One region of the Lysinibacillus sp. LK3 genome, then DNA from elsewhere that is predicted to be linked to it. Evidence: riboswitches for the same ligand, from Rfam matches in the RefSeq annotation. Region 1 holds a riboswitch; each other region holds the start of a gene.
What was found. Region 1 has a riboswitch for S-adenosylmethionine ahead of VK91_RS18750 (bifunctional homocysteine S-methyltransferase/methylenetetrahydrofolate reductase). Riboswitches for the same ligand answer to the same signal wherever they lie in the genome.
Positions count from the first base shown of each region.

Region 1 (5,713 bases):
CGAAAATGATATCCTCTGGTGCAATCCCCCATTTTTCCGTTAAAAGTTGATAGGAGCGCTCGGCAATTTCGAGCTTTCGATGACGGTCAACCGCCATCCCCTTTTCATCTATCGTTCCAACAACTAATGATGCACCATATTTTTTCACGAGTGGTAATACTGCATCAAATCGTTCTTCACCATCCTCTAAATTAATAGAGTTAATGATGGCTTTCCCTTGTGAAAACTTTAATGCTTCCTCAATTACTTTTTCATCAGTTGAGTCAATCACAAGAGGCACCTTAACCTTTTTTACAACCTCCTGCATAAATCCACGCATATCGGCTAATTCATCGCGATCAGGGTTGGCTAAACAAATATCAATAACATGTGCACCATTTTTGACTTGAGCACGTGCAATCTCTGCGGCCTCCTCAAATTTCCCGTCAATGATTAAATTCTTAAATTTACGAGAGCCGATTACATTTGTTCTCTCCCCAATAAATAACGGACGCATAGAATCGTCATACAATAACGGTTCAATTCCTGATACCGCATGACCATGTGTTTTTTCTGGTAATTGACGAGGTTTTTCATCTTTTAAGATCTCACGAATGGCTGCAATATGAGCGGGTGTCGTCCCACAACATCCACCTACAATATTAAGCCAACCCTTTTCTGCAAAGCCTTTTAATTTTTGTGATAGCGATTCTGGTGATTCGTGATAACACCCTTCTTCATCTGGTAAGCCAGCATTTGGGTAACAGCTAATATAGCCTGTTGAAAGCTCTGCTAATGAACGAATGTGATCCGTCATAAACTCAGGTCCCGTCGCACAGTTTAGGCCAACTGATAATGGTTTAATATGCTCGATCGAAATATAAAAGGCATCAATTGTTTGCCCTGCAAGCGTTGTACCCATCGGTTCTATTGTTCCTGAAATCATGACAGGTAGCTCTTTTCCCGTTGATGCAAAAGCGCGCTTTACGCCAAGTGTGCCTGCTTTGACATTGAGCATATCCTGACTTGTTTCTAATAACAAAACGTCGGCTCCTGCCTCAATTAATGCTTTTGCCTGTACATAAAAATTTTCCTCTAGCTCTTCAAATGTAATACCACCTGTTACTGATAACGTTTTTGTTGTTGGCCCCATAGCCCCTGCAACAAAACGTGGCCAATCTGATGTGGAATAACGATCCACTGCTTGGCGAGCAATTTCCACTGCACGCTTATTAATTACTTCTGCTTTTGTGCCAAGATCATATTCATTTAACACAAGAGGCGTCCCACCAAATGTATTTGTACAAATAATATCTGCGCCTGCCTCTAAGTATTTATGGTGAATTTTTTCAATAACATCTGGTCTAGTAAGCACAAGATTTTCATTACAGCCATCAAGTTCCTCGCCACCAAAATCCTCTGCTGATAAATTTTCATTTTGTAGCATTGTTCCCATTGCGCCATCAAGAATTAAAATACGTTTCTCTAGTTGCTCTTCAATCGAGTGCTTAGCCATGTATACTTACTCCTTTTTTCTGTTCATCCAATTGCTCTATATATTTCATCAACTCTAGTGTCACGTCGTAACGTAAAAATGGTGTAATAAGGTAAATCCCATTGAAATATTGCGTAGCCACTTCTACTAATTCTTTGGCAATAGCAATCCCTTCCAAGGTTGCCTTTTCTTTATCTTCTCCACATGCTTTCATTCTTGTTAAGGCATCTTCAGATAATTTGATACCTGGCACTTCATGATGTAAAAATTCAGCACTTTTATAACTCGTAACAGGCATAATACCGATGTAAATTGGAGCTTGTAAATGCTTTGTTGCCTCATAAATCTCTACAATTTTCTCTTTCGTATATACTGGTTGAGAAATGAAGTAGTCTGCCCCATGCTCAATTTTCTTCTCCAAGCGTGTCACAGCACGATCTAACACACGGACGTTTGGATTAAATGCAGCAGCAACTGAAAAATTTGCTTTTTTACGAAGTGGCTTACCTGAGAAAGAGACCCCTTCATTTAATTGCTTAATTAATTGGATTAGCTCCATGGAAGATACATCATAAACACTTGTCGCACCTGGGAAATCTCCTACTTTTGTTGGATCACCCGTAACGGCCAACACATCATGAATACCTAAAGCATTTAACCCCATTAAATGAGATTGTAGACCAATTAAATTACGGTCTCGACATGTAATATGAGTTAGTGGGCGTACACCATGTGAGCTCTTCAACAATGCGCCCATTGCAATATTGCTAATACGTGGAGAGGCCAATGAATTGTCTGCCATCATAACTACATCTGCACCTGCATCATATAATTGCTTTGCTCCTTCAAGGAACCCATCAATCTCTAAATGTCTAGGCGTATCCAACTCTACTATGACAGAGCGTTCACGTTTAACCTTTTCATGAAGAGGCTCATACTTTGTTGGCTCCGCTTCCCGAACAATCTCAATCTTTTTAGGCTTCGCATGCTTCTCCTGAACCGGTGATAACTCTTCTAAATACTTCTTTGCTGCTGCAATATGTTTGGGTGTTGTACCACAGCAGCCCCCTATTAAACGTACACCTTGATCACGCAATTCAACAGCCGCTCGACCAAAATAATCAGCTTCTGATTCATAAACGACACGCCCATCCTCTAAGTCCAGAAGTGATGCATTTGGATAGGCCGACATAAATGCCTTATTAGGAAGTTCTACACCTTCAAATGCCTGAATTGTATGGTGTGGACCTAGTCGACAATTGACACCAACAATATCAGCACCTAGGGCTTCAAGCTCATGGAGAGCATTATTTAAAGACATCCCATTTTGTAGAACACCGGGCTCATGCATAGAAACTTGTGCAATAATCGGCAATTTTGTTTTTTCTCGTAGCATCTTTAAGGTTGCTGTTAATTCTTCAAAATCATAATAAGTTTCAAGTAAAAGGCCATCTGGATTCCCTGCAAGTAAGACGCTTGCTTGTTCTTCAATAGTTGCTAATATTTCATCCAAGGTTGCATCACTTTTACGAATTCCCCGAATACCACCAATTGTTCCTAAAACAAATTGACCGCCATCAGCCGCTGCTCGTTTTGCGATGGTGATAGCAGCTTCATTAAATTGTTGGACACGTGATTCTAATCCATAGCGAGCTAATTTAATGGCATTTGCACCGTACGTATTCGTTTGAATGATGTCAGCACCAGCTGCAATATATTCTCTATGAATCTTTTCAATTAACTCGGGTCTCTGAACATTCATTTCCTCATGGCAATACTCCAATCCATAGCCATATAGCACTGTGCCTATTGCACCGTCTGCCGTCAATACATGCGTTTTTAACCTTTCAAGCAATCCCATAAAATTAGCCTCTCTTCCTATGTCTCTATATAATAAAAAGCCTTCTTTCATAAAAAAAGAAGGCTTTAACGATTCATCATTGTTGTTCCTTCTCATCTTCGACTCAACGGTCTTCTGGATTTAGCACCTGACAATAAAGTTGGTTGCTGAAGCTTCAATGGGCCAGTCCCTCTGCTTCTCTTGATAAGAATTAAGTATGAATTTTTTAAATAATTAAAAGAATCATATCGTTTACTGACGAATGAGTCAAGACTATTTCACATAACAAAGTTTTTTTCCACTTAAAACCTTAGAAATTGGCAAGTTCCTTTGCAAGCTCTTCACCAATTTTTTTCCCGTTTTGAATGCAAGCACCAATACCTACGCCAAAATACGAGCACCCTGCAATCGATAAATTAGGATATTTCTCATGTAATTCTTGTAGTAATCCTTGTAATGCTTCACGATGCGCTAGATCATATTTAGGCATTTGATCAATCCATTTTGTTACATTCACAACGGTTGGCTGCTCCTCTATTCCTAGGCTCTTTCTCACATCTTCTAAAGCAACTGCTGCTAATTCTTCATCCGTCATGGCGCGTAGTTGCTCATAGGCTGGATTGATGCTCTTATAAAAGAGTCGCACAAGTAATTTATTTTCTTTCGATGTATGCTTCCATTTACGACTAGTCCAAGTTGCTGCATTACAAGTTACGTCTGAATTATGGGAAACAATATAGCCCGTTCCATCTGCTGGCAATTTAGCGTCTGGCACATCAAAACCCAAATAGATAGTAATCGCTGACGCTGTCGTAAATTGGTCAAAATAGCGGTTTAAAGATTCATCCTGTAGCAGATTTTGTACAGTATCGTTCGGTAATGCTAAAACGACATAATCTGACTCAATAATTTCACCATTAGCTAAGGAAATTGTGTAGTTCTTATCTTGTTTTTGAACATTTAGTGTAGTAACACCCTTGATAATTTCTACATCGGATAAGGTTTGTTCAAGTCGATCAATTAAAGAAGATAAACCATTTTTAAAGGATATAAATTTTTTGTTCGCTGCTTTAACAAATTGCTCACGATTCGCATCAAAGCCTTTAATAATACTTCCAAAATCATTCTTATAATCAATTAAATACGGTAAAGTAGAGCCAATAGAAAGCTGATGTAAATCTCCAGAATAAACACCTGCAAGCACTGGTGCAATTTGGTTTTTCACCAGTTCCTCTCCTAAATAGTAAGTTAAAAATTCACCGATAGAACTTTCCTTTGTGAAGCCATTGTTTGGCAATGTTAAATCCTTCAACGCTTCTTTTTTTCCCTGCTCGGAAATAAGTGTACTTTCCTCTAAGGATGCTACACTCATCGGTATTCCGAAAGTTGAATCTGCCGGAATAGCATGTAACTCATTATTCGTATAAATATAAGAAATACCTGTTTCGTTGTAAACTAATTCCGCCTCAAAATCAAGCTCCTGCACGAGTTCCATAACGCCTTGATGACGGGCTACAATAGAATCAGCACCCGTTTCCATGATGAAACCTTGTTCATGTGCTGAATATAATTTGCCTCCTAAATATGTATTTTTTTCTATAAGCACTAGACGAACATCTAAATTATGTTCCTTCACTTGACGTTGCAAATAATGCATTGTACATAGTCCTGTAATACCGCCGCCTAAAACAACAACTGTTTTCATCATAACCGCCCCTATTATTCATTCTTTCTACAGTATAATCCTTTTTCATTGAAAATTACGTTAAACCCTTTACAAATTTAGCAAAAATAGAGCTATTTCATCAGTGAAATAGCTCTTACTTTCTGAATCTCTATAAAATTGATCCTCTATAGCGATAACTTCACAACAAACATTTAAATAGGTACTATAGTGTTTATTACGTCTAAAAATATGAAAAATAGAATGTAAATGTTAGTAGTCTATCCTTTTAAATTTTGCGCAAAGCTCGCTAATTTTTCAGCTGAATTTGTTACCTCAGTAAATGAAGTGCCTAATTCACTTAATATGCCTACAATTGCTTGTATTTTTGTTGCCATACACTCATTTTGATCTTTTGCTTCTGTCATGGCTCCCAATATACTCGTAAATTGGCCTTCAGTTTGTAACATATTTTCTTCACCTGCTGCAACTTCATCTTGAATGTTGGTCAAAGAATACTCTAATTTCTCTGTTCGTTCACCTGTCTTTTTCAATAACAAAGCCACCGCTGTAACAGATTCTTTTGTCTGAATTGATAATTTACGTACTTCATCGGCCACTACGCTAAAGCCCTTTCCCGCTTCCCCAGCACGTGCTGCTTCAATTGCAGCATTTAAAGCCAATAGATTCGTTTGATTCGCAATATTGGTCACAACACTCATAATTGTTTCCATTT
Region 1 is NZ_LDUJ01000026.1:57,437-63,149, reverse strand. It holds gene metH (methionine synthase) at 1-1,495, opposite strand, end outside; gene VK91_RS18750 (bifunctional homocysteine S-methyltransferase/methylenetetrahydrofolate reductase) at 1,488-3,335, opposite strand; SAM riboswitch class I at 3,425-3,525, opposite strand; gene VK91_RS18745 (protoporphyrinogen oxidase) at 3,625-5,019, opposite strand; gene VK91_RS18740 (globin-coupled sensor protein) at 5,259-5,713, opposite strand, start outside.

Region 2 (5,713 bases), on a different contig from region 1:
AAAGGATTTACTATAAAAGTCTCTAGCTGCAAAAAGATAACGCTTTTCGGATTCTTCGTCCTTTTTTAATCGATAGAGCCAAGCAATTTTTAAAGCGAAATTCGCCATTAAAAGAGATTCTTCCATTGATGCACGGGATACTAAATAGGCGAGCTTAAAACTGATAATGGCATCATCAATTGTACGTTCCTGACAGATATCCATAGGTTTCTGGAGCTCTTTAATGTATAGTTCATCAATGAGTAGCATGAAAGGTCCATATGTCCGTGTCATAGATTTATGGTAGGCATAACCACAATGTGGACATACGGCAACTTCATATAGCAAAGGGTTTAGGCCATCGTAAACAGGCATGAAATCCGTCTGTTCTTCGATAATTTTATATCGATTAGGGCGAACTTTATAAGTTGTAAACTGCTTTTTGCAAAATTTACAATCCACACTACTTTCATAGTAGTAAATGTTAAATGCCATAAGAATCAACTCCTTTGCGTGCACTAAAATTTTATTTCTTTTGTTCTATTTATACGTAAGATTTTATCGTTCAATGTATTTAAGATATTATCTTTTATTTTAACAATTTTGTGTTCTTTGGTATACTCCTTTAGAATTATTAAATAAAAATATTCAAGGAATTTTTAGTTAAATATTATTATAAATACGCTTGTAATAGTTTTTATCGGTGGTGCAAAAGGAAGTTATATAGTTTGCTTAAAGTTTGTCAAAATACTTTCACATGTTTCATGGGAGAAAAATTATAAATGGTTCTAAATGACTATAAAGGAGGTGCTCAAAATGAAGTATAATATCGTGTTTTTTGATGTAGACGGCACATTGATTAATTACGAGGATGGCTGTGTGGAAGAAAGTACAAAACAAGCTATTCAGCTATTGCAAGAAAAAGGAATCCATCTTGTAGCGGCTACTGGAAGACCCTTATCTATGTGCTATGAGTTAAAAGCGCTGGGGATTGAAACCTTTATTACTGCAAATGGGGCCTATGTGAAACATAAGGATCTTGTCATACATAAAACTCCGATTGCCAAAGAAATTGTCCGCAATGTACAGGCATTTGCACAGGAACAGCAGCATAGCCTAACATTTTTTACAGAGCAGCTATCCATGAATAGCATACAAAGTCCAGTAGCTTTAAGAGCGATGCAAGAAACTTTATCTTTACGGGATTTTCCACTTATAAATGAAAAAATTGTAGATGAAGAGGTTTTTCTCATGTGTCTATATGCGGATGAGCTGGCTGAAAAAAGATATACTAGCCAGTTTTCGAATATATTTTTACAGCGTTGGCATCCTTATATTGTGAATGTATTACAGCAGGATGTTTCGAAGTCTATAGCTATTAAAGCGGTGCTTGATCATTTCAATATTGACCCTAAGAATGCGATTGCCTTTGGGGATGGGGATAATGATGTTGACATGTTGGAATATGTAGGAGTAGGAATTGCCATGGGAAATGGTAGTAAAGCTCTAAAAAGTGTTGCGAATTTTGTTACAAAGACATCTACAGATGGCGGTATCAATTTTGCTTTACGTCAGCTTCAAGTCATTTAGAGCGCTGAGGCTACACTATATATAGCAGGTAGATTTTAATAAATTTTAGGTGGGATGATTTATGGCACATCACGTGCAGTCTCTAATTGAACATTACGGATACTTTGGAATTATCGTGATTCTAATTGGAGGTATTGTAGGGGTGCCACTTCCTGATGAGGTGTTTCTAACTTATGTAGGCTATAGTGTTTACCGAGAAAGTCTTGAACATATTCCTGCTTTAGTCAGTGCAATGATTGGTGCGGTTGGAGGCATTACCTTAAGCTATTATATTGGTTATCGTTTTGGCTTACCGTTATTGCAGAAATATGGCCCTAAAATTCATATTACAGAGCAAAAAATTGACTTTACGAAAAAGATGTTTACAAAAATAGGACCTACCCTATTATTAATTGGCTATTTTATCCCCGGGGTACGCCATTTGACAGCATATATTGCGGCTATTAATAATTATCCTTATAGAAAGTTTGCGCTTTTTGCCTATACAGGGGCATTTATCTGGACGTTCACATTTATATCATTAGGAAAGATGCTTGGAGAGAAATGGCGATTTGTTGGATACTATCTGACTCATTATAGTATCTATCTTATCCTTTTATTTATTGTAGGGATGCTCATTGCTTACTTTTTATTCAAAAAAAGAAATGGACAAACATAAAAGTCGGTATACGCTATACCGACTTTTATGTTATGGCAAAATAGCAAATGAGCGCACAGGGAAGCCAGATGCTTTTTCTGGCTTAGGTACGATATTGAAGATGATAGCGCCTTTCGCAGGTAGCTTGTCCAAATTCGTCATTAGCTCAATTTGATAGGTGTCTTGGTCAAGCACAAAATATTCGCCATCTAGCTTGCCATTTTTACGAAAATCAGCAGCAGAGTCCGTATCGAAAGTTTCATGACCAATTGCGCTTACCTTGCGTTCTTTTAGTAAAAACTGTAAAGCTTCTAAACCCCAGCCAGGGATATGGTTATGTCCATCTGCATCCTTATTACTGAAAGCCTCTTTATCTGGCCAGCGCTTACTCCAATCTGTGCGTAATGCTACAAATGTTCCTGCTTCAATTTCTCCATGCTTGTCCTCAAAATCAAGAATATCTTCAACACTTAATGAAAAATCATGGTTGCTCGCAGCCTCTTGTGATTTATCAATAACAACAAGGGGAAGAACAAGCTCTTTTAGTTCTAATTCTTCTAAGTAGCGAGTATCTCGCACAAAATGAATGGGTGGGTCGATATGTGTGCCATATTGACCAGGGAACGTGAATTGTTGAGCGAAGAAACCGTCCTTATGAGAAAATAACGTTTCAAATTTAGCGTCCTCAAACATAAAAAAATGTGGTGAATTAGGGCCGAATGTATGTGTTAAGTCAACCCACTGTTTCGATTTTAATAATTGCAATGCTTGTAAAAGTTCATTAGACATTGATTTCCCTGCTTTCTGTAAAAATAGTTGTAAATAAAAAGGAGTCCCCTAATAGAAGAGGACTCCTGCTGCAACAACGGTAGTTCTTCTTCTCATCTTCAAGGCTGATCATTTTGCCAATTGGAATTAGCACCATACTGTTAGCTGGTTGCTGAGACTTCATCGGGCCAATCCCTCCGTCTCTCTTGATAAGAAAAGTAATATAAGAATTTTCAGAAATAACAATACAAACACTTTAGCATAGTTTTTTATAGTTTACAAGTTCACTAGGAATTTTCACCAATTCAAATTTAAGGTGACTCCACAACAATCATTATCAATAAGACGTATTCTAAAACTGTCTGGTGTATAGTTTGTTTCAAATTTCATCGTAATGCCTGTTGATGTGATTAATTTTTCAACCTCTGTTTTATTTGAAAGTTGAGCAGCATTCATTAAATCATGTGCGAATTGTTGGGAGCTATCTATTTTATCCGTAAGTAATTGGGCTTGCTGCATCATCGCCTTTATCCGTGATGCTGAAGCTTTTAATTTGTGTGTATCGACAGGTGGAAAAGGATTATTGGTCGGCATTGCTAGATGTTGCGAAAAGGGTCTAATGGCAAAATGATTAGCGATAGGCGATGTTGGATAATGATAGGGATGCACAAAATACGGATAAGGATTGTAATACAAGGTCATTCCTCCTATCCTATAACTGATATCCTATCTTATGTAGCAAAACGGCTTTCGGTGTTATTAGCAGTGCAATGTTTGTCCTAATCATTGAAAAAGGAAGCTAAAGTAAGCTTCCTTTTAGCCAAGTACATTCAAGACATCATCAATTTTTTTACTATGTGATAAAATGCCATAATTCATCCATGTTAAAAAGTCTACTTCATAGACACAGTTGCTTTTAACGGCAGCTAGGTTTTTCCAAGTAGGAGTTTTTAAAATAGCACGTTCCTCATTTTCATAAATGGAATGTTGTTTATCAAAGGTAATAAATAAATGATCAGCATCTAATTGCAACAATTGAGCAAATGTCAGTTGTGCTTTACGTTGATTGTGCGGAATACTCCATACTAGTGAATGTGGCATTAAACCTAAGTCACGATATAAAATGGGGCCCGTATAGCCACATTCAGGACCCGCGTATAGAGTAATGCCAATGGCTGAAATACGGAGAAATGCTACACTTTGCCCATAAACAGATTTGCTAAGAATTCCTTTTGCTTGTTGTACTTTATCTTCATATTGTAGGATTACGTCTTGCATCAAGGAGGTTTTTCCTGTTAGATCTGCAATTTTAAATAAAGTAGATTGCCAATTCTCTCCAGGGTGTGAAAGATGGCAGACGGGGGCTACTTCATCTAAGTGCTGAAAGGATTCCCAACGCTCTACACCAGAATCTAACATAATTAAAGTTGGCTTATAGTAAAAGAGTCGATCCATTTCTCTATTTTGTACATCGATATCTGGCACTTTCTGTAGACCTAAATAGTCTTGTTTCCCCCATTTTGAATGACTGAATTGAGCAATTGGCGTAATCCCAAGCGCAACAAAGAAATCTTCTAAGAATGGTGCAAATACACGTATATGGCTGCTTTGATTTCTTCGATATTGTCCTGGAGAGATGCCAATATGTTCTTTAAAACGACGATTGAAATAATACTCATTATTAAATCCGACAGACTGGCTAATTTCAAATACTCGATCATTTGTTGTCATTAATAATTGCTTAGCTTTTTCAATACGAAGTTTAGTTAAATAGTGAAGAGGAATTTGTCCCGTAATATCTTTAAAAATGCGCGTATAATTCCATCTTGGTACGTCAGCTAGCTGTGCTAGCTGCTCAACCGTCCACTCTTTTTCAAAATGTTTATGTAAATGGTTAATGGACTGCTCAACAGATTGTCGATCATTTTTTTGCATCTGCTTGGGTATGGTTTGATGTAAGAGTAATAACATCAGCTCTTGAAAGTGTACATGCTGTTCAAAAATCGTGTGATCATCCTCCGCTAACCGGTTCTGATAGATTACTTCTAGCAGTCTATGACATTGTGAAAAGGGGAGAAGATGTCGTTCGCTGATACTTGTAAAATGACTATATGAATTTTGACTATTGCTGAGATTGACAATGTTGAATTGTAATTGATAAAAACAAAGGTGCTTACTTTGAATATGGATACTAACCGTGTTATTTGGCGGAATCAATATGCACTTTTCTTCACTAAAATGAATGGTGTCATGATCTATGGCTAGCTTTCCGCTACCATTCATTAAGATAAAAAGTGTATAGAAATCACTACTAATCAATAACTTTTTTGATGATTGAATTGAATAAGAGATATTTTGTAACGTATAAACATGTGTTAAGTTACCCATTGATAATTCCCCCCTTTTTTTGAATTGGCAGAACAACACAAAGAAAGCCCTCATTAAGAGCTTTCTTTGGAAAATTATTTGACGAACCATTTCTCTAAATCATCATACTTTAGCAAGTTGGCTGTGATTGCGCCAGATTGCCAATATGTGCGATCAGCAATATAAACATGCCCATTTTTTACAGCAGGGAGTGTTTTCCATAGTGTACTATCTAACCATTTAATGGCTTCTTGGTTTTCTTTAGACTCCCATGTTCCGTTTGAAGGGAAAAGGATGATATGATCCGCATCTAATTCCGTGATAGCCTCTTCTGATAAAACCTCGTGAAACTCTGTCATATCACGGGCTAAT
Region 2 is NZ_LDUJ01000021.1:80,212-85,924, forward strand. It holds gene VK91_RS15375 (DUF2225 domain-containing protein) at 1-474, opposite strand, end outside; gene VK91_RS15380 (Cof-type HAD-IIB family hydrolase) at 796-1,569, shown strand; gene VK91_RS15385 (DedA family protein) at 1,631-2,227, shown strand; gene VK91_RS15390 (cyclase family protein) at 2,258-2,995, opposite strand; SAM riboswitch class I at 3,085-3,190, opposite strand; gene VK91_RS15395 (hypothetical protein) at 3,272-3,670, opposite strand; gene VK91_RS15400 (helix-turn-helix domain-containing protein) at 3,791-5,362, opposite strand; gene VK91_RS15405 (ABC transporter substrate-binding protein) at 5,437-5,713, opposite strand, start outside.
Region 2: it holds a riboswitch for S-adenosylmethionine, as region 1 does, so the genes downstream of both, VK91_RS15390 (cyclase family protein) here and VK91_RS18750 (bifunctional homocysteine S-methyltransferase/methylenetetrahydrofolate reductase) in region 1, are expected to answer to the same signal.

Region 3 (5,713 bases), on a different contig from region 1:
GACTATTTACAGCCCGTTATTGAATACGATGAAAAATATAATAGTAAGCTTCTCGAAACATTGCAGGTGTATTTACAAACAAATGGCTCTAAACAGCAAACAGCGAATCAATTGTTTATTGTTCGTCAAACACTCTATCACCGCCTAAAAAAGCTTGAAAGTTTACTTGGTAAAAATTTTATGAACGGGCATAACCGCATTACACTTGAATTTATGCTACTAGCCAATTCATTAATCGAGGATAAGAGCTAGAAAAAAGTTGGCACGCTTAAAAGGTTAACTCCCCTCCTAAGCGTGCCCTTTATTACCCTTTCACAACTACATCGTGATACAGTCCTGGTCTACGATCATCGTAAACAGGAATTCTTCCACGTACTTCATCGACAATAGAAAAGTCTACATCGATCACTGCTACTTCCTCGTCCTCAGCACCTACCCATAATACTTCTCCCCAAGGCTGAATAATCATAGACTGCCCATTAAAATTTTCTACCTTTTTCGAAATACGATTTACTGCAATGACAAAGCATTGATTTTCAATTGCACGAGCCTGTAGCAACGTTTTCCAATGGTCAATCCTTGGAGTTGGCCACTGCGCTGGTACAAATAATACCTTTGCTCCTTGTAATGCATGTGCACGTAACCATTCTGGGAAGCGAATATCATAGCAAATGACACCAGCAGCTTCAATATCATCTAAAGCAAAACGATTCATTTCATCCCCTGCTTCCAAGTAAAGATGCTCGTCCATTAAACGGAAAAGATGTGCCTTGCTATATTCCCCAACAAGTTCTCCATTACGATCAAAGGTATACATCGTATTATAAAATTTATCGCCTTTCTTTGTTGAAACAGAGCCCCCTACAATATGTACATCAAGTTCCTTAGCAAGTTTAGCCAAAAAGGCCTTTGTCCGCTCACCATTGATATCTGCTAGCTCAGGCAGTTTCTCTAAAGCATAGCCTGTATTCCACATTTCAGGTAACACTATGATTTCTGCCCCATTTTTTGCAGCTTCACGAATCTTATCCTCGGCACGTTCAAAATTTTCTTCAACTTTGCCAAAGCCAACATTTAATTGAATACAACCGATTTTCATCTCTATTCCTCCTCTAGACAATTAACAGAAAAAGTAATACTATTTGCTTCATATTCTTCAATAATAATTATTATATTCTGAAAAAGGTGATCATGCATGGAATTCTCTAAAAAACTACAGCAACTACCCACTCAATTTTTTGCAGCACTCGTTCAAAAAGTAAACTTGGCTCTAGAAGAAGGGCGTGATGTCATTAACCTTGGGCAAGGAAATCCCGATCAGCCAACGCCTATTCACATCATTCAAGCATTACAGGAAGCAGCTGAAAATCCTCAAAACCACAAATATTCACCATTTAGAGGTCTCGCTGAATTACGCCAAGCTGCTGCGGACTTTTATCAACGTGAATATCAGGTAGAACTAAATCCAGATACAGAGGTAGCGATTCTTGGTGGAACAAAAATTGGTCTAGTTGAGCTACCTTTAGCTGTGTTAAACCCTGGTGACACGATGCTCTTACCAGATCCTGGCTATCCAGATTACCTATCAGGTGTTGTACTAGGAGACGTCAATTTTGAAGTAATGCCCCTTTTTGCTGAAAATGATTTCTTACCTGATTATCATGCATTACCTGATGAAGTGAAAGAAAAAGCAAAGCTTCTTTACTTAAATTACCCGAACAACCCTACAGGTGGTACAGCATCACTTGCGTTTTTTGAAGAGACCGTTCGCTTTGCGAAGGAGCACAATATTATCGTATCACATGATTTTGCTTATGGGGCAATAGGATTTGACGGTAATAAACCAGTTAGCTTCCTTCAAGCAAAGGGTGCAAAAGAAGTAGGAGTTGAAATGTATACATTATCGAAAACCTATAATATGGCTGGCTGGCGTATAGGCTTCGCTGTAGGGAATGCCGAGATTATTGCTGCTATTAATCTAATTCAGGATCATCTGTTTTGTAGTCAATTCCCTGCCATTCAACAAGCCGCAGCAGTAGCACTGACGGCTTCCCAGCAATGTGCGGATGAACTACGAGCTACTTATGAGCGTCGCCGCAATGTACTCATTGAAGAAGCTCGAAGAATTGGCTGGCATGTTACGGCTCCAAGTGGCTCCTTCTTCGCATGGCTCCCTGTACCACTAGGCTATACAAGTGAACAGTTTGCTGATCTTTTGCTCGAAAAAGCTGATATCGCTGTAGCAGCAGGTAATGGCTTCGGTCAATATGGTGAAGGCTATGTTCGCGTAGGATTGCTGGTTAGTGAGGAGCGCTTACGTGAAGCAATCCATAGAATCGAGCAATTACAATTGTTTATAAGATAATGACGCCATATCCTGTAGCTATCCCTAGCTACAGGATTATTACTATTTTTCAATTTTCCTTGGTTGCCCTAAACCATTTTCTAATGGATAAAATTGAACATGACCTGTTTCATCATCCCATTTTCGAATATGTTGAATCCCTTGTACCTCTGCCAACACGATGTCAGCAGTAATAACAGGGTTGCCCCCTTTTATTAAATGCCCACCTGATACAACACCCCATTGATCGCTCATAGAACCATGGAAATGTGTCTCATATCCACCATCTCGCTTACACACCACACCTGAACCTTGAATAAATTCTAATGGTCCCTCTTTTTCAATCACATCACTAAAACGAACTTGAATTTGAACTGTTGCATCTGGCACTAAATAAACAAAGCTACTTTTTTGAAAGCTGCCAATACAGCTTACAATTGTTGCTGACTCTATACTATTCTCTTCGCAAAGCGCTTCAATTCCTTCAATGATATCTGTTCCCGTTAGAAAACGAGCACTAATAACCTTACCAAATGAACCTATACCATAATTAACTCTTACAGACATTGTTATCCCTCTTTTGCGTCGAAATATTATAATTATATAAAAAATTTAAAAATTATTTATTGACTTACTATACCCTATAAATTATATTAGTTCTATCGGAATTACAAAAAAATATTATAAATCTCTTATCAAGAGTAGCTGAGGGACTGGCCCTATGAAGCTCGGCAACCTCCTTTTATAGGAAGGTGCTAAATCCTGCAAACGATCTTCGTTTGATAGATAAGAGAGGACATCTTTTCATGAGCCTCTCTTAATTTGTAAGAGAGTTTTTTTATTTTCAAAAAACCGATAAAAACAATCTTGGAGGTATTTTCATGAAAAAGAAAAATAAATTTTTAGTAGGTTTAGCAAGTTTAACATTAGTAGCAGCTTTAGCAGGCTGTGGCTCTAAAGAAGATAGTAAAAGCCAAGCTGAAGGAATTGATGAAAAGAAAATCGTTGTAGGCGTCACTTCTGGTCCACACGAACAAATTGCAGAAGTAGCCGCTAAAGTAGCAAAAGAGAACGGGCTAGAAGTAGAACTAAAATCATTTTCTGACTATGTTTTACCTAATACATCCTTAGCTGAAGGTGATCTTGATGCGAACAGCTATCAACACGAGCCTTTCCTAGATACATTTAATAAAGACCATGATACAGATTTAGTACCAGTGGGCAAGACGATTTTAAATCCAATGGGTATCTACTCAGAAAAATATAAATCCTTTGATGACATTCCTGACGGTGCAACGTTTGGCCTACCAAATGACCCAACGAATGGAGCACGTGCCCTCTTTGTTTTACAGGAAGCTGGCTATATTAAGTTAAAAGAGGGTGCAGACTTAACAGCCTCGATCCGTGATGTAGAAGAAAACAAAAAGAATTTAAAATTCATTGAATTAGAGGCAGCTCAAATTCCTAAACAACTTAGTGAAGTAGATGTAGCAGCTATTAATACAAACTTTGCACTAGAGGCTGGCATTAACCCTAAAGATGACTCTATTTTATTGGAATCTACTGATTCTCCATACGTGAACTATATTGTTGTACGTGCTGAAAATGAAAATGATCCAACAATTAAAAAGTTCGTTGAGGCTTACCAATCTGACGAAGTGCGTCAATTCATCGAAGAGGAATTCAAAGGTTCTGTAATCCCTAGCTGGTAATATGTTCAGAAAGCTTCTATAAAGCCGAAGAATCTGCTGAAATTCCCCAATGGGAAGACGAGCAGATTCTTGCTTTTTAGAAGGTTGAGAAAGGAGCAAACAATCGCATGATTCAATTACAAAATATCTCAAAAGAATTTAAATCGAAAAAAGGCATCATAAAAGCTGTGGATGGCATCAACCTTCACGTAAAAAAGGGACAAATTCATGGTGTAATCGGCTATAGTGGTGCTGGTAAAAGTACACTCATTCGTTGCGTTAATCTACTAGAACGTCCTACAGCAGGAAAAGTAGTGATAGACAATGTAGACATTACGACCCTTTCTCTTCACGAATTACGTCAAACACGCCAAAAAATCGGGATGATCTTCCAGCACTTTAATCTCTTAAAAACAGCAACAGTTTACAATAATATTGCAGTTCCCTTAAAGCTACTAGGCTATAAAGAGGCGGAAGTAAAAAACCGAGTAGCTAAGTATGCTGAAATTGTCGGTTTAACAGATAAACTAGATAGTTACCCAAATCAACTTTCAGGTGGTCAAAAACAGCGTGTGGCTATTGCACGTGCCTTAGCACAGGAACCAGAGATTTTACTTAGTGACGAAGCAACAAGTGCACTTGATCCTGAGACAACGGAAGCCATTCTTGAATTGTTGTTAAAAATTAATCGTGAATTAGGCATTACGATTCTGCTCATCACACATGAAATGAATGTAATTCAAAAAATTTGCGATGAGGTTTCTGTTCTAGAATCAGGGAAAGTTGTGGAATTTGGCACAGCGATTGAACTTTTTGCGAAACCGAAGCACCCTACAACGCGAAAGTTTTTGAATACAATTTCACAACGTAATTTATCCCCTTCTCTTATTGAGCAATTAAATGTTTCAGGAAGTGTAATCCGTTTAACATTCCTTGGTGAAAGTACTGGTAAGCCATTATTAGCAGAAGTCACTAAGGTATATGATGTGCAACCAAATATTTTAACAGCTAATATTATTGAATTAAAAAACGGTATTGTCGGCAATATTGTGGTGCATTTACATGGCGAAACGCAGATTGTCCAAAAGGCGTTAACGTATTTTTCAGAAAATGGCGTGGCAGTGGAAGAATTAGGAGGTGTGTTCAATGAGTAGTATCCAAAGCTTCTTTACAGATTGGTCAGATGTTATTGGCAAAGCAATTATCGAAACATTTCAAATGGTCGGAATTTCATTATTTTTCTCCATTCTGATTGGCATTCCATTAGGGCTATTAATCGTTTTAACACGACCAGGACAATCCTTTGAAAATAAATTTTTCTATCAGTTTTTTAATCTATTTATCAATATTGTTCGCTCTGTTCCATTTATCATTTTATTATTCTTCATCTTACCTTTTACCAAGTTAATTGTAGGTACAACAATTGGTGTTAAAGGTGTAATCGTTCCACTAGTTGTTTACACAGCTCCTTATATTGCACGGCTGATGGAATCTGCGCTTTTAGAAGTGGATTCCGGAGTAGTAGAAGCCTACACAGCCATGGGTATTAAACGTCGCCATATCATTTGGCATGTCCTATTACGTGAAGCGCGACCATCTATTATTTTAGGCTTAACAATTGCCACAATAGGATTAATTGGTGCAACAGCAATGGCAGGAATGGTTGGTGCTGGCGGTT
Region 3 is NZ_LDUJ01000017.1:145,817-151,529, reverse strand. It holds gene VK91_RS13205 (PucR family transcriptional regulator ligand-binding domain-containing protein) at 1-252, shown strand, start outside; gene VK91_RS13200 (carbon-nitrogen family hydrolase) at 305-1,099, opposite strand; gene VK91_RS13190 (pyridoxal phosphate-dependent aminotransferase) at 1,196-2,365, shown strand; gene VK91_RS13185 (PPC domain-containing DNA-binding protein) at 2,408-2,911, opposite strand; SAM riboswitch class I at 3,034-3,137, shown strand; gene VK91_RS13180 (MetQ/NlpA family ABC transporter substrate-binding protein) at 3,226-4,056, shown strand; gene VK91_RS13175 (methionine ABC transporter ATP-binding protein) at 4,164-5,189, shown strand; gene VK91_RS13170 (methionine ABC transporter permease) at 5,182-5,713, shown strand, end outside.
Region 3: it holds a riboswitch for S-adenosylmethionine, as region 1 does, so the genes downstream of both, VK91_RS13180 (MetQ/NlpA family ABC transporter substrate-binding protein) here and VK91_RS18750 (bifunctional homocysteine S-methyltransferase/methylenetetrahydrofolate reductase) in region 1, are expected to answer to the same signal.

Region 4 (5,713 bases), on a different contig from region 1:
ATTGTTTGATAAGACAGAAATTGATATCGTAGATTTAGAGGATATGCCATTTATTATGACTTCCTATAAAGGGACAAATGATGTCAAGGTGCTATTAGAGCAATATCATGTTAAGCCGAATATCCGCTTTGAGCTTTCCGAGGAGGTAGGAATTCTTTCCATGATTTCTCATCATTTAGGGATCAGTATTTTACCTCAGTTGGTTATTCAAAATTTACCGCCAACATTGAGAGCGATTCCGTTAAAGCAAGGTGGCTACCGAACGATTGGTATTGCCATGAAACACCATGCTTCGCCCGTCACAAAGAAATTTGCAGAGATATTAAGTGCTTGGCTAAAAGAACAAAACAGCTCCCTAAAATAGTGGCTATTGAAGCCTATCCTTACATTACGTTAAAATAGTATTTGTATATATTTCAGAAAATAGGTGAGTGTATGGGGACATTACAGGGCAAAACCGTACTCATTACAAGTGGGGGAACACTTGAAAAATGGGATCGTGTACGAGGTCATACGAATTTATCAAAAGGCACAATGGGGTGTTATTTAGCAGAGGCGGCGCTGGCTGCTGGCGCTAACGTAGTATACATGCATGGTTACTTTGCACAGCTCCCAGAAAACCAAAATGATATGACATTGATACAATTTGAAGGCATAGAGGATTTAGGACAAAAGGTGCGTCATGCAGTTCAACAACAACATGTCGATATCGTCATTATGGCGGCTGCGGGCTCTGATTGGGTCATTGACAAAGTATATGATCAATCAGGTAATTTAATGGAGGAAACGGGGAAAATGCCTTCTGACGAACCACCTATTATTCATTTTAAAAAAGCACCAAAAGTATTAGGTCAAATTAAGGGATGGCAACCGAATGTAACGTTAGTAGGCTTTAAGCTCGAAGCAACGAATGATGAGGAATTCTTGTTAGCTCGTGCCAGACTGCGTATGGAAACAGCCAATGCACAATTTATGGTAGCAAATAGCTCTCAGTCTTTATATGGGGGGGATGAACCTCATTGGATTGTACCTGCTGATGGACAGCCTCTTAAAGTAATGGGCAAGCAAAAAACAGCAGAAGCTTTAATGATGTATTTACAAAATCAATAAATGTGAACTGTGTAGAGAAATATTTCTACGCAGTTTTTTCTTGTCTAAAAGGTTAGCATCCTATAATATTTACTTAACGGTCGGTAAAAAAGGAGGGCAATAATGGGAAATAAAGAACAAACTTTTCACAAAATTATAGAAATTGCTTATGGGATGTTTGCGGAAAATGGATTTGAAAAAACAAGCTTAGCAATGATTGCTACAGAGGTCGGTATTTCAAAACCAGCCATTTACTATTATTTTCAATCAAAGGATCAATTAATCGCTTTCATATTTGATGAATTGTATAAAGAAATTCAACATGATGTTGCTGTGGATTATAAAGAGCTTTCTTCTGCTAATTTTAAGGAGGAATTACTTAAGCTAGGCTATAAATCTATTGAGGCACAGGACAAGGACCCTTATTTTAATAAAATATTTAATCAATATGTACTATTAGCGGCCCGCGATGAAAACTATAAAAGACAATTAGTAGAGCTAGAAACCAGCTTTTTAACGAGCTTTGTTGCTATCCTACGATATGGCGTACAGCTAGGCGTGCTAGAGGATACTCCCCATATAGAAGCGAAGGCACAAATGCTAGCCCTCGTCTATGATAATATCGGTAATTTCATGTTAACAGGCAACCAATTGAACTATAGGGCTATTTGGAAGGAGGCAGTGAATAGCGTTATCCAAGGGGGCAAAGATGACAAAAAGAAATGATGATCGGCGCATTGAAGGTCTTGATTTTGCAAGAGCTCTCGCCATGCTTGGCATGTTCATTGTCAATTTTGGCGTCATAACAGGTTCTACAACGAATGGTTCAACATGGTTAATTGCCTTCCAACATCTTTTCGAGGGACGTGCTTCGGCCGTATTTGTCATGCTAGCAGGGATAGGGACAGCCTTAATGACTCGTCAGGCTAGAGAGAGTAAGGACTCAATCCTTCTTCGTCAAAATCGACTTACTTTGTGGAAGAGGGCGCTTTTGTTATTTACGATAGGGATAATATTATATGCAATCGGCTGGACAGGAGATATCTTACATTATTATGGCGTGTATATGTTTGTTGCTGCTTGGTTGATTGCCCAATCCAAGAAAATGATGATCTTCATAATCGGTGCCATCCTTATCCTTTCACAATGGCTTCAAATTCAATTTAGTTACCTTGCTGGTTGGCATCCAACATATGTACTACTAGAGTATCTTGATTTTTGGACACCAGCAGGATTTATAAGAAATTTGATGTTTAATGGCTATCATCCACTATTCCCCTGGATTTGCTTCTTTCTGATAGGTATGGTAATGGGCACATTAGATTTAACAAATCATACATTAAGAAAAAACTTACTGGTGATAGGTTTATTGTTAGTCATCATGACTGAGACTTGTTCAACGTTATTCATTAAGATGACAACCATTCATTTATTAGATGTAGAGAGTGCATTGTATTTATTTGATACAGGACCGATTCCACCGAATATGATGTATGTCCTATCTAATTCGGCTTCGGCTATTGTCATCATTGTTGGCTCCATCTATCTTGTAGAGACATGTAAAAATAAAGTTATTCAATCTTTCATATTAACAGGACAAATGTCTTTAACGCATTATGTTGGCCATGTTGTTATAGGCATTGGAATACTAATTATTTGCCAAAAGCTGGAGAACCAAACACTTGCTTTTTCCATGCTGTATGCCTGCTGTTATTTTTTAGGATGTGTCGTTGTTTCTGTATGGTGGAGGACTAAACATCATCGAGGCCCACTTGAATTCATGATGAGGAAATGGAGCTTGTAATAAATTAATGGATTGCCATCTATTTCTCACTGACTAGGCATAAAATACTTTAGGTATAGGGAGTCTTTTAATCTAAACGACATATTGCATAGTATTCAACTAGGTTTTCTAATATTTTGTATTGACATTCCTATAGCAGAATTATAGAATTATTTTCAAGAAACGCAGTACTCTTATCAAGAGAGGTGGAGGGACTTGGCCCAATGAAGCCTCGGCAACCGAACAACAGGTGCCAAATCCAACAGATGGTGTCTGAGAGATAGGAGGGGCTATCAATCAGTTTGATGCGTTGGCCTCTTTATGAACAATAAGGATAAAAAAGAAGGGGTGTATCGTATGGCTCAGTCAGTAAAAGTAGATGATAAGAAACTAGAGGCAATTGCGAAGGCGATTCAAAATCTTGAATTTGGTGAAGTGCATATTACGATTCAAGATGGTGTGATTGTGCAAATTAATAGGCTTGAAAAGCAGAGATTTCCGCAGAAAAAATAACAATGTTTTCAGTAGAACTTATGTCAAACGGCCACCTATAAGCATGAAGGATTTCCTGTGCTTACAAGTGGCTCTTTTTTTGTGTAAAGGCTAGCTATAAAAGCTTTTTGGTATGGGACCGATATGACGGCGATGATAAAGCAAAGGCTCTTTTTGAGCATTTGTAATGTCTACGACCTGCCCAATAAAAATGGTATGGTCGCCAGCATCGATTTGCTGAAATGTTTTACATTGTAAATTAGCTGCTGTATCATGTAAAATCGGTAGTCCTAAAGAGGAAGTTGACCATTTTGCTTGTGCAAAGCGATCAGGGATTTTACTGGCAAATAGTGTACATAAATGCTCTTGATCACTCGCTAAAATATTGACCGCAAAATTTGGCGCAGTCGTGAAATAAGGATGGAGCTGAGATTTTTTATCGAGTGACCATAAAATAAGGAGCGGGTCGATTGAAACAGATGCAAAGGAATTGACGGTTAAGCCAATCGGTTTTGTGTCATGACATGTCGTGACAACTGTTACACCTGTAGGATAATTACCTAATGCCAATTTAAAAGCAGCTACTAAATCTGTCATTCAAATCACCTCTTTATGAAATTAGTGAACGGAGTTTGTAGGTAAACGAAACTTTTTTTCATATCCTACTAGTAACTCCTTTTCTTGAGTAAATTTTAAACTAATCAAACATACAGGTAAAGGTAATGGGGAAAGAAAGGGGAATGGCCATGACTTTATATTTTGATCATTTGGTTCATCAAGTGGAATCACCAGAAAATATAAAGGTTTTCTTCAATAAACGAAATGTCCATACAGTGAATGGTGGGCAGCACACGATGTGGGGGACTTATAATACGTTAAGCTACTTTGGCTTAAGCTATATTGAACAAATTGCTATCTATGATCGTGATTTATTTGAGCAAGCGGCACAATACCCATATTCCCTACATTATACGTTTAAACGTGATCAAGAGCGCCAGGGATTTTCTCGAATTGCTCTGCGCACAAAAAATATTGAGGAAGAGGGTCGACGCTTGCGAGCATTGGGCTATGAAGTATATGGACCAGATGCATGTAGCAGAACAAGACCAGATGGCACTGTGGTAGAATGGAAGCTACTGCATTTTGGTAAGCCAGATCTGCCAATTGATTTTCCATTTTTGATTGAATGGGCGGAGGAAGATGAAGAACGTTTGGTTCAATTAAAGGCAAGTGGTGCCATTGATGTCAAACAGGCTATAACGATGGAATCCGTCCAATTCTACGTCAAGGACATGCAGGCAACAGTTAAGCTGTGGCAAGAGGTGTTACAGCTACCAGTGCCTACGCAATATGAGCAGTATTTGTCACTACAGCTACCGAATATGCGCTTAGATTTCTATGAGGAAGAGAGCGCGATGACAATGACACTTGGTCATGTCAAAGAGGGACCATTTGGTGTTACATTAAAGGATCCTAAACGAACAAAGGAAACTTTAGTTTGCCCTGGTGCTTTTTATTGGATAAATCGATAAGGAGAAAAGGCTGGGCCATAACTAACTGGGACCTTCATTAAGCCGAATAATCTTTAAATTAACAAACATGATAACTAGAAAAACCGAACTATTCCGAAACACTTCGTAAGCGTTTTAGTGGATAGCTCGGTATTTTTATGGGCTGAAACACTTTTGCTTCCGCCTTTTTACATAAGTATTGAAAAACAAAACCATCAATAGAATTTCTGGTGCTGGCTACTTGCTTTCCTGTGGATTTAGCGTTACAGAGGAGACCCTGGAGCGAAATCACCTCCTCACCTTGCTAGAAAGTTTTAGCTAGTGACATGATCTTTAATTCAACAATATGGAAAAATCCACTTCATCAGAGAAGTGGATTTTCGTTGCCAATTATTATTCAATTGTCATTTTTTTCGGTGTTTCTGTACCTGTATACCAATCAAATTCAATTTCAAATGAATGCTTGTCGCCCTTTTTTGTATAGGAGTATTCGATTTTGAGCTGTTCACTTGGGCTGACAACTGTTGGCTCTGTGTCTTGAACAAAAGTGAATTCACCATTTTCTTTAAGCTTTTTTGCAATCGTTTCCAGTGTTGCTGCAAATTCTGCTACACTTTGTCGTTCTTTATGCTTCAAAATAACTTCAGTCATGGGTTTATTTTGTTTTTGCATCGAAATCCCTCCTTACGTATTGTTACTTCTATTATAACATGGAGGGGGCATTCAGCTTATAAAACAATACAAAAAGCGGATGAAGGAAACGATGCATTTCCTAATCCGCTGCTAATCTGGAACTACACGGATAGTCCCATTACGCTTATAGTTTTACAACATTTGA
Region 4 is NZ_LDUJ01000001.1:318,321-324,033, forward strand. It holds gene VK91_RS01490 (LysR family transcriptional regulator) at 1-364, shown strand, start outside; gene VK91_RS01495 (phosphopantothenoylcysteine decarboxylase) at 436-1,110, shown strand; gene VK91_RS01500 (TetR/AcrR family transcriptional regulator) at 1,213-1,815, shown strand; gene VK91_RS01505 (DUF418 domain-containing protein) at 1,799-2,893, shown strand; SAM riboswitch class I at 3,064-3,159, shown strand; gene VK91_RS01510 (YezD family protein) at 3,230-3,385, shown strand; gene VK91_RS01515 (flavin reductase family protein) at 3,476-3,961, opposite strand; gene VK91_RS01520 (VOC family protein) at 4,111-4,896, shown strand; gene VK91_RS01525 (amphi-Trp domain-containing protein) at 5,269-5,547, opposite strand; gene VK91_RS01530 (cold-shock protein) at 5,693-5,713, opposite strand, start outside.
Region 4: it holds a riboswitch for S-adenosylmethionine, as region 1 does, so the genes downstream of both, VK91_RS01510 (YezD family protein) here and VK91_RS18750 (bifunctional homocysteine S-methyltransferase/methylenetetrahydrofolate reductase) in region 1, are expected to answer to the same signal.